2 regions of the Lactococcus sp. NH2-7C genome follow, and region 2 is predicted to be linked to the other one. Evidence: riboswitches for the same ligand, from Rfam matches in the RefSeq annotation. Region 2 holds a riboswitch; the other holds the start of a gene.
What was found. Region 2 has a riboswitch for magnesium ahead of QJV49_RS03455 (ABC transporter permease subunit). Riboswitches for the same ligand answer to the same signal wherever they lie in the genome.
Positions count from the first base shown of each region.

Region 1 (5,795 bases), 500 kb from region 2:
ATGGCCTCTACCTATTCTTTGACTTTGCTGGCTACTCGCTCTTTGCTATTGGTGTCAGCAATTTAATGGGATATGACCTCCCCCATAACTTTAACAAACCATTCTTAGCTAAAAATATTCACGATTTTTGGCAAAGATGGCACATGACCTTGAGTTTTTGGTTCCGTGACTTTGTATTCATGAGATTAGTGAAAACATTCATGGTCAAAAAATGGTCTAAAAATATGGTAACTATCTCGAATATTGGTTACCTTGCAAATATGTTACTCATGGGATTTTGGCATGGTTTAACTTGGTATTACATCCTTTATGGTTTTTACCACGCCATGTTAATGATTGGTTATGACGCATGGAAACGTCTGAAGAAGCGTAAAAACTGGAAAATTCCAGATAATAAATGGACAAGTGCTATAAGCATCTTCATTACATTTAATCTAGTATTTATCAGTTTCCTGATCTTCTCAGGAATACCAAATTACATTATTATGCACTGCATAGATCCACATTTCCCACTTCCTAACTTCTAAAAGTCGTTAGGCATACTATAAAAAAACATTAGGAGAAAGAAAAATGAAAGAACAAATTTTTGATATTATCGAAACCGTATCAGGCACAGACGAATTCCGTGAAGACTTAGACATGGATTTGTTTGAAGAAGGAATTCTTGATTCAATGAGAGCCATCATGCTCATTGTTGAATTAGAAGGTGCTTTTGATATCAGTCTTCCACCATCAGAAATGGACCGTGAAGATTGGAATACAGCAAATAAAATAGCAGCACGTGTTCAGGAAAAAAAGGATGAAAATTAAAATCTTTAGAGCCATTGGCCCATTAATTGCAGCTTTAGCCCTTGTTGGCTTACTGATATTTCTCCCAATAAATGTTGGTATGAAATACTCAAAAGACCAACTTGTTAAATTTGCTCAATCACCACTAAATACTCCAAGCTTTACAGGCTATTCAATTAAAAAACAAGCCTATTCAGACCCCGAGTTTTTACCAGTTCTTGGTTCATCAGAAATGGAACATGTGGATTCTTTTCACCCAAGTGCCTATTTCAAAAAATACAATTCTGGTTTTACACCATTTTTAGTAGGACAACCAGGAACAACTACTTTAACCCACTTTTTCTACATGAACTCTGTGGCAAATGAGTTAAAAAATCGTAAAATTGTTTTTGTCATTAGTCCACAATGGTTTTCAAAACAAGGAATTGTTGAAAGTGAATTGAAAAACTTTGTATCCAAAGGTGAGATTTACGGTTGGTTAAAAGAAGCAGACCCTAAAGCAAATACCACCACCCAACTTGCAAAACATTTATTAAGATTTAGATCGCTTAAATCTGAAGAGACGATTTATAATTCTCTAGAACGTCTAGCAGATAAAAAACCACTGACCACTCTACAAAAAATGACTGTGGCGACCAATCTTCAATTTTGGCGAAAAGAAGATTTACTCTTCTCAAGTGTTTCACAATTCACGGCACAACCTCTCGGACTTACGCCAAAAATTAATAAGTTTGCTAAAGAATTACCCCAAGATCCAACCTCTGAAAACTTAGAAAAATTAGCAGTTGACCAAGGAAAACATAGTTCAAATAACAATCCTTTTCAAATCAATAACCAAGTTTGGGATAAGAAAATAAAATCTAAATACAAACATCTTGAAAATTTTAAAAAGCATGTTTCCTATTTAGAAAGTCCAGAGTATCAGGATTTCCAACAACTTTTGAACGTATTTGCAAAAAATAATAATGACGTTTTATTTGTTATCCAACCAGTAAATGGCTCATGGTCATCTTACACAGGAGTATCAAAAGCAACACTCGAAAATTTCAGCTCTAAAATTAAAACACAATTGCGCAGCCAAGGCTTTTATCAAATTGCTGACTTAACAGATATGTATGACACGCCTTATGCCTCTGGAGATACCGTCCACTTTGGTACTAAAGGTTGGTTAGCCACAGACAAAGCGATTGAAAAATTCATGAAGACACCAAGCAAGGTCAACTATCATATTGATAATTCGTTATTTTTATCAAAAGATTGGGCAATGAATGGTGCAACAGAGTTTATAGTAAATTAAAAATAAAAAAGATTGACAAAAAAGAATATGTCAGTTATAATAATAAAGGTTATGTCTATGACATAATCGTCGGTAGGTGAGGCTACCGCAGGGATACGGGTTGCTGCCGCAGAGTCGTGGAGACACGATGAGAGGGCTAACAGTTCTAACAGTTCACGTCGACAAACAAGGCGTGAAATAGTGCAACAACATTGCCCTGCGGAGCTAAAGCTTGAACGATAGCTTGTAACTGATTCGCTCTATAGTAGTGGTATCTTTTTTGGAATTATTCCCTTGCCTACGTTTAAGTTTTGTAGGCAAGGTTTTTTATATTTAAAAAGGAGGTGAAAACGGAAATGGAATCCCAGAGTATTAATAGTCCCGAGCCTGATAGGCCGCAGATAATTAACGTGATAAGAGCAGCTTTCCGTTTTTATCACCTTCTTTAAAGTGCCTAACGTTTGGGACTGTACAGACAAAAATATTATAGAATATGAGGTACAGACCAATGAAAAAAATTAGAAAAACACTCGAAAACACAAAAAGAGCTACAACATTTGTAGATAACAATGAAATAAATGCAAGATTAGAATTTGCAAAAACTTCTACAAAAGAGGAGCTATTTCAAAAATTTAAAACATCAAATAAAGGATTAAGTGAAGAACAAGTAGAAATCTCTCGTGAACAATATGGAGATAATACGATTACGCGTGGTAAAAAAACTTCACTTATTAAACGGCTTTATCAAGCGTTCATCAATCCTTTTACCATTATATTGTTTGTCTTAGCATTAGTTTCAGCTTTTACGGATATTATCTTAGCAGCTCCTGGTGAGAAAAATCCCCAAGGACTCATTATCATTACTACAATGGTTTTAATCTCAGGAATTCTGCGTTTCGTTCAAGAGACTAGAAGTGGAAATGCTGCTGAGAATCTCTTAAAAATGATTACGACGACGACAAACGTTCATAGATTAGAATCAGGAAGTCAAGAGATTCCTATTGAAGAAGTTCTCGTAGGCGATATTATCCATCTATCAGCTGGAGACATGGTTCCAGCAGACCTTAGGATTATTCAAGCAAAAGACTTATTTATCAGCCAAGCCTCTTTAACTGGTGAAAGCGAACCAGTAGAAAAACTAGATTTAGCTACTGATGAAAAAGATGATTCAATCACAGAATCAGTAAACCTAGCCTTCATGGGTTCAAATGTCATTTCTGGTAGTGCTTATGGAATTGTAATTGCAACTGGAGATGCGACCATTTTTGGTGAAATGGCAAAAAGTGTAACCGAAGACTCAACTAAAACAACTTTTGAAAAAGGCGTTAACTCAGTTTCATGGGTCCTTATTCGCTTTATGTTAGTTATGGTTCCATTTGTCTTATTGATCAATGGTTTCACTAAAGGTGATTGGATGGAAGCCGCACTATTTGCTTTAGCAGTTGCTGTTGGTTTAACACCAGAAATGTTACCAATGATTGTGACAACTTGCCTAGCAAAAGGTGCAGTCACAATGTCAAAAGAAAAAACAATCATCAAGAACCTAAATTCTATTCAAAATCTAGGTTCAATGAATATTCTCTGCACTGATAAAACTGGAACATTAACACAAAATAAAGTAGTATTAATGCGTCATTTAGATATTCATGGGCAAGAAAATATTCGAGTATTAAGACATGGATTTTTGAATAGTTACTACCAAACTGGTTTAAAAAATTTAATGGATTTGGCAATTATCGAAGGAGCCGAAGCCAAGCAAGATAAAAATCCTGAACTGGGTGGTCTAAGTAGTAAATATACAAAAGTTGATGAAATTCCTTTTGATTTTGAAAGACGTCGGATGAGTGTTGTAGTAAAAAGCAATAATACTAATGGAGCGACTTCAAAAACTCAAATGATTACTAAAGGTGCAGCTGAAGAAATGTTAGACATCTGTACTTTGGTTGAAGATAAGGAAAATGTTGTTCCTTTAACTCCTGAACTCAGAGCATATATTCTAAAAAAAGTTGATGAACTTAACGAAGAAGGAATGCGCGTGATTTTAGTCGCTCAAAAAACAAATCCTTCACCAGTAGATACATTCTCGGTTCAAGATGAATCTGAAATGGTGTTAATGGGTTATCTTGCCTTTCTAGATCCACCCAAAGAATCTACAGCAAAAGCAATCAAAGCACTCAATAAATATGGGGTATCAGTTAAAATCTTGACTGGTGATAACGATAAAGTTACTCGTTCAGTTTGCAAACAAGTAGGACTTCCAGTTGATAAAACTATTTTAGGCTCTGATATCGACCAATTAGATGATAATGAATTGGCAAAGGTTGCCAAGGAAGCTTCTGTTTTTGCTAAGTTATCACCTCAACAAAAAGCCAGAATAGTAACAACACTTAGAAATTCAGGCAATAGTGTCGGCTATATGGGAGATGGTATTAATGACGCAGCAGCAATGAAATCATCTGACGTTGGAATTTCAGTAGATAGTGCTGTAGATATTGCCAAAGAGTCAGCTGATGTAATTTTGTTAGAAAAAGATTTAATGGTTCTTGAAAAAGGAATTATTGAAGGAAGAAAAACCTATGCTAACATGATTAAGTATATAAAAATGACAGCAAGTTCTAACTTTGGTAATATGTTCTCAGTTCTAATCGCTAGTGCATTTTTACCATTTATCCCAATGTTATCTATTCATATTCTCTTACTTAATTTAATCTATGATTTCTCTTGTACCGCTATTCCTTGGGATAATGTCGATGAAGAATATTTGGTTGTTCCAAGAAAATGGGATGCAAGTTCTGTAAGTAAATTCATGTTATGGATTGGACCAACCAGTTCCGTATTCGATATTACAACTTATCTCCTAATGTTCTTTGTGATTTGTCCAGCGACATTTGGACCATTTAGCTCTCTTGTTCCTGGAAGTACAGCATATATTGGATTTATCGCGCTCTTCCATACTGGCTGGTTTGCTGAATCAATGTGGACTCAAACCTTGGTTATCCATATGATTCGTACTCCTAAAATTCCATTTTTACAAAGTCGTGCTTCGGCTCCATTAACAATCTTAACTTTCATGGGAATCATTGGACTCACAATCATTCCATTCACAAGCTTTGGACATTCAATTGGTTTAATGGCTTTACCAATTAACTTTTTCCCATGGCTAATTTTAACAGTAGTGATGTATATGATGCTTGTCACCATATTTAAAAAAATATTTGTTTCAAAATACGGTGAATTACTTTAAATAAAAAATAAAAGTGGTGATAATTTATCCCACTTTTATTTTACTTTGGTATAGTCTATGCTATAATTAAATCAAGAAAAGTAAGGTGAAAAAATGAAAACATCAAAAAATGAACAAGACTATCTAAAGGCAATATATAGCCTAAAAAATGAAAATAATGGATCTGTTAGTATTAATGCCATTGCTCAAAAATTATCAGTATCATCACCAAGCGCCACTGAAATGATTAAACGATTAGCCAAAAAAGAACTTGTTATCCATAAACCTTATTATGGGGTATCACTTACAGACTTAGGGAAGCATGAAGCGAGATTTATTTTAAAGAGTCATCGGGTCTGGGAAACTTTTCTTTTTGAAAAGGTTGGTTATACAATGGAGGAAGTACACGATGAAGCCGAAAATTTAGAACATGCTTCATCGCCTAGGTTGATTGAATCTCTATATGTCTTAATGGGATATCCAGCAACTGACCCTCACGGCTCAGAA
Region 1 is NZ_CP124538.1:222,965-228,759, reverse strand. It holds gene dltB (D-alanyl-lipoteichoic acid biosynthesis protein DltB) at 1-527, shown strand, start outside; gene dltC (D-alanine--poly(phosphoribitol) ligase subunit DltC) at 571-810, shown strand; gene dltD (D-alanyl-lipoteichoic acid biosynthesis protein DltD) at 800-2,086, shown strand; M-box (ykoK) riboswitch at 2,148-2,317, shown strand; gene mgtA (magnesium-translocating P-type ATPase) at 2,574-5,309, shown strand; gene QJV49_RS01060 (metal-dependent transcriptional regulator) at 5,403-5,795, shown strand, end outside.
Region 1: another riboswitch for magnesium. It lies ahead of mgtA (magnesium-translocating P-type ATPase); the one in region 2 lies ahead of QJV49_RS03455 (ABC transporter permease subunit).

Region 2 (5,795 bases):
TGAAGTAACAGACGATGAAGAATCAATTGTCGGTGCAGATTTCCTTTATACAGATGTTTGGTACGGTTTGTATGATGCAGAACTATCAGAAGAAGAACGTCTAGCAATTTTCTTCCCTAAATATCAAGTGACACCTGAGATGATGGCAAAAGCGGGAGTACATACAAAATTTATGCATTGTCTTCCAGCTTCAAGAGGGGAAGAAGTTGTTGATGCGGTTATCGATGGTCCAAACTCAATTTGTTTTGACGAAGCCGAAAATCGCTTGACTTCAATTCGTGCCCTCCTTGTTTGGTTGATGTCTGATTATGCTGAAAAAAATCCTTATGATTTGAAAGCACAAGCGAAAGCTAAGGCTGAGTTAGAGGCTTACTTAGCCAAATAAGAAAGTGTATCATTTATGGAAAATGGAAAGAAAAAATTTAGTCTCTTTAGTGCTATTCTTTCTGTCATTTGTGTTGTTTTTGTTGCCGAAGCAGCAGCACCGGTTGCTGCTATTGGTAACTCGCAGTTCTTTTGGTGGATTGTTCTCATCATTGCTTTTCTCTTACCTTATGGTCTAATTACATCTGAACTCGGAACAACTTATACTGGTGAAGGAGGACTTTATGATTGGATTACAAAAGCCTTTGGACATCGTTGGGGAGCGCGTGCTTCATGGTTTTATTGGGTAAACTTCCCATTATGGATGGCTTCACTTGCTGTACTTTGTCCTGATTTATTGCATACAATATTTGGTTTTCAATTAAACACAGGTATTTCGCTATTAATTGAATTAATTTTCATCTGGGTTATTGTTTTGATTAGTTTATATCCAGTAAGTGATAGCGTTTGGATTTTAAATGGCGGCGCGGTAATTAAGGTATTCTTAGCATTAGCATTAGGAGCCTTAGGAGTTTATTCAGCTTTGACTAAGGGAGTAGCAAACCATTATACTTTAGCATCATTACTTCCAAGTTTTGATTTGCATAGTCTATCATTTATCTCAGTAATCATTTTTAACTTACTGGGGTTTGAAGTCATTTGTACTTTTGCTGACAGTATGGAAAATCCTAAGAAACAAATCCCACAATCAATCATCATTGGTGGTATTGTAATTGCAGCGATTTATATGTTTTCGGCCTTTGGAATCGGTGTTGCCATTCCAACCGATAAATTATCAACAAGTTCGGGATTAGTAGATAGTTTCCAAGTGATGCTAGGTACACCAACAGGTTGGTTCATTAGTTTAATTGCTTTCTTGTTTATGCTGACTTTAGTGGGTAATATGGTTTCTTGGTCGCAAGGAGTTAATAATATTGCTAGTTATGCCGCTGATAATGGTGACATGCCTAAATTCTTTTCGAAAAGACGTGCTTCTAATGGAATTTCTTGGGGTGCAGCTTTGATGAATGGGATTGTAGCTACACTTATTGTAGTGATTGCGCCTTTATTACCCAATCAAGATTTGTTCTGGTCATTCTTCTCATTAAATTTGGTTCTATTTTTATTGAGTTATATTCCGGTTTTCCCCGCATTTTATAAATTACGTAAGATTGACCCTGACACTCCACGTCCATTTAGAGTGAGTGGTAGTGACGGAATCTTGAAAGGATACATGGCCTTACCAATGATTATTATTATCATATCACTAATTTTTACAGCCATCCCCTTACAATATGATAAGGCATCATTGATAGAACAATTACCGATTACAATTGGCGCAATTATTTTTATTGTGATTGGTGAATTAATTATTAAATTTAAAAAAATAAAAAAATAGGAGAGAAAAAATGGCAAAACGTATTATTGGTACAACACCAAAAGAAGATGGTTTTCGGATGCCTGGTGAATTTGAAGCTCAAGATCAAATTTTTATGATTTGGCCCGAACGTCCAGATAACTGGCGTGATGGAGCGAAACCTGTTCAGGTTGCCTTTACTAATGTCGCTAAAGCAATCAGTAGATTTACACCAGTAACAATGTTAGTTTCACAAGCGCAATATCAAAATGCTCGTTATCAATTACCCGCTGATGTACGTGTGCTTGAAGTCTCTAACAACGATTCTTGGGTCCGTGACTGTGGGCCAAGTTTTGTTATTAATGATAAGGGTGAACTTCGAGCAAATGATTGGACTTTTAATGCTTGGGGTGGACTTGTTGATGGTCTATATTTTCCTTGGGACCAAGATGATCTAGTGGCACAAAAAGTTTGTGAATTAGAACGTGTTGACTCTTATCGGACCGATGACTTTGTTCTTGAAGGAGGTTCATTCCATGTTGACGGTCAAGGAACAGTTTTGACCACTGAGATGTGCCTTTTGTCTGAAGGACGCAATCCTCACATGAGCAAAGAGCACATTGAAAATAAACTTAAAGAACATCTGAATGCTGAAAAAATTCTTTGGCTTGGGGATGGAATTGACCCAGAAGAAACAAATGGTCACGTAGACGATGTTGCTTGCTTCGTAGCACCAGGGGAAGTTGCATGTATTTATACTGATGATGAGAAATCACCTTTTTATGAAGCTGCCCAAGATGCCTATAAACGCTTGAGCCAAATGAAAGATGCTAAAGGACGCCAACTTAAAGTTCATAAATTGACTTGTCCAGCTAAAAATGTAACGATTAAAAAACAATTTAGAATTGATACAGTTGAAGGAACCATGCCACGTGAAGATGGAGATATTTGTATTGCTTCTTATATGAACTTTTTAATTACAAACAAAGGAGTTATCGTACCACAATATGGTGATGAAAATGATGCTCTAGCATTAAAACAAGTTCAAGAGATGTTTCCAGACCGTGAAATAGTTGGTGTAAACACTGTTGAAGTAGTTTATGGTGGAGGAAATATCCATTGTATTACTCAACAACAGCCTAAAGCCAAATAAGGTGTAGAGAGGATTTAACAGAAGATGGCAAAACGTATTGTAGTTGCTCTAGGGGGGAATGCTATTTTAACTAGCGACCCTACAGCGCAAGCACAATCTATGGCACTTAATAAGACTGCCGAACAATTGATGCCTTTAATAAAAGACAATGATGTTGAAATGGTTATCATTCATGGAAATGGACCTCAAGTTGGTAATTTGCTTTTGCAACAACTTGAAAGTAATTCAGTTAAAAATCCGGCAATGCCACTTGATACAGCTGTTGCTATGACTCAAGGACAAATTGGTTATTGGATGGCCCAAGCTTTTACAGAGGCTCTTGCGAATAATGGAATGTCTGAAGTTCCTTTTGTTTCTGTAGTGACAAGGACAGTAGTAGATGCTAATGATGAGGCTTTTAAAAATCCGACAAAACCTATTGGGCCCTTTTATAGCCAAGAAGAGGCTAAAAATATTCAGACTCAATATCCAGATTGGAAATTGATTGAGGATTCTGGACGAGGTTACCGAAGAGTAGTTCCTTCACCTTTACCTCTCAAAATTGTTGAGGCTAACGCAATTAAACCATTGTTAGAATCATCAGCTTTGGTCACGGTATCTGGTGGCGGAGGGATTCCTGTTATTGAAAAAAATAAGGGATATCAAGGAGTCGAAGCGGTAATTGATAAAGATTTTTCGGCAGCAAAATTAGCAGAACTTGTTGATGCTGATGAACTAGTTATTTTTACCTCTGTCGGTGATGTCTTTTTAAATTTTGGTAAACCCAATCAAAAAGCTCTAGGAATAGTACCAGTTAGCGAAATGCATCAATATCTAGAAGAAGGTTATTTTGCGCCAGGTTCTATGAAACCAAAAGTGGCAGCAGCTGTCGCTTTTGTCGAAAATACTGGTAAACAAGCCACGATTACTTCACTTGAAAATGTGGAAAACTTTGTCAAAACTGGAGCAGGAACACGGATTGTCCCCGATTTAATTTTAAAATTTTTTTCAAAATAATTTATTTCAAATTTGAAATAAAAAGAAATTTACATAGGATGCCCATTTTAATTTGACAAAAAGTATAGCTAGTGCTATACTTTTTTTGTAGTAAATAAAAACTAATCATATTAGGTGAGGTTACTCTGAAGAACATAGGTTATCGCTCAAAACTGTCGAGAGACAATAATGGGTAAAGCAGGACTAGTCGAATCAAGGCTTTTCCAAGATAACTAGAAATATCATTTCTTACGTCTCAGAAAGCCAAAACTCAAATGTCGTGATTAAATAGACTAATAATCTATTGATTTTGAGAGCCTCCCTTTATATGAAAAGGAGGCTTTTTATGTCAAGAAGAAAATATCTTGATACAAAACAACCAAAAGTAAAATCTATTATGGGTGATTTTATTTTAATTGGTATTATTTGTTTGTTTGCATTTATTCTTATTGTGACGCAAATAACAATTAACCAACCCCTTTCATCGTTACCGTCTCAAAGTTCAGTGGATGATGTCAAGAAAATGCACGATTTTTTATCTATTGGAAACCTTGCTTATTTTTCAATGCGAACAATGTTTCGCATGATTGTGGGAATGATGTGGTCAATTTTATTCTCTGTTATTTGTGGTGTATTGGCAGTTAAGTTTAAAACTGCAAGAAGAATTATTTTGCCGATGGTCAATTTCTTAGAATCAGTTCCTTTATTAGGGTTCATGACATTTACTACTGCATTTTTACTTGGATTATATCCAGGTAATGTAATGGGAGCTGAAGCGCTTGCCATTTTTGCAGTATTTACTGGACAAGCATGGAACATCATGTTGTCACTTTACCAAATAATGGAAGTAGTTCCCAAAGATTTGAAAGAAGTAACATCACAATTTCGATATAATGCTTGGGAAAAATTTTGGCGTCTTGAATTTGTATATTCAATTCCGGGCCTATTATGGAATCTTGTCATATCTCAGTCAGCAGCATGGTTTGCTATTGTTGCAAGTGAACAGGTTACCGTCGCAATCCCTAAGTCTGAAACTTTAATTTTGCCAGGAATTGGCTCTTATATTCAAGTTGCATTAGATCGTGCAGACTTTAAAGCTTGTGGTTTCGCTGTTATTGCTTTAATTATTAATGTCGTCATACTAAATTTCTTAGTTTTTCAACCTTTGGTTAAAGCTACTTATTATTATCGTTATGATGAAGGAACAACTCAAGGTAATCCTCCAAAATCAATTGTATACAATTTAGTAAAACCATCTAATTTTGGAAAAATATTAGTGAAATGGATTCAAAAAATAAAAGATTTCTGGATTTTTAAGTTACCTAGAGCTTGGTATATTCTTAGGATAAATCTTATTTTTAAATATCTAGGGAAAGTAAAAAAATATATTTCAATTATTTGGTATATCCTGTTAGGATATGCGGTTGTTATCTCTGCTATTAAACTTTATAGATTCCTACCCCATGAAGATTTTTCAATGATCCCTCACTTAATGATTTTAACTACATTGAGGGTAGTATTAGCAATGCTTATAGCAGCAGCGATTTTTACACCTCTCGGGGTGTGGGTTGCAAGTAACAAAATACGCTTAAGCTTTATCCAACCAATTGGACAAGTTATTGGGTCAATTCCTTCAAACGTATATACTCCATTCATAGTAATTTTTATTAGTTTAGGGTATAAGCAACTTGAGTGGTGGATTTTGCCGCTAATCATGGTTGGTTGTCAATGGTATTACTTTTTCAATGTTATTGCTGGGTATTTAGCAATACCAGATGATATAAAAGAAGTCACAAAAATTTTCCCATTATCCAAGTTTAAGTGGTGGACTCGCTATCTCATTCCATCAATGTTTCCATACTTGATAACAGCTATCATAAATGCGGCGGGAGCAGCATGGAATGCAGATATAGCAGCGGAAAGCCTGCAGTGGGGTAAGGAAACAAT
Region 2 is NZ_CP124538.1:726,523-732,317, reverse strand. It holds gene ptcA (putrescine carbamoyltransferase) at 1-385, shown strand, start outside; gene QJV49_RS03470 (APC family permease) at 401-1,762, shown strand; gene aguA (agmatine deiminase) at 1,773-2,873, shown strand; gene arcC (carbamate kinase) at 2,898-3,869, shown strand; M-box (ykoK) riboswitch at 3,969-4,138, shown strand; gene QJV49_RS03455 (ABC transporter permease subunit) at 4,195-5,795, shown strand, end outside.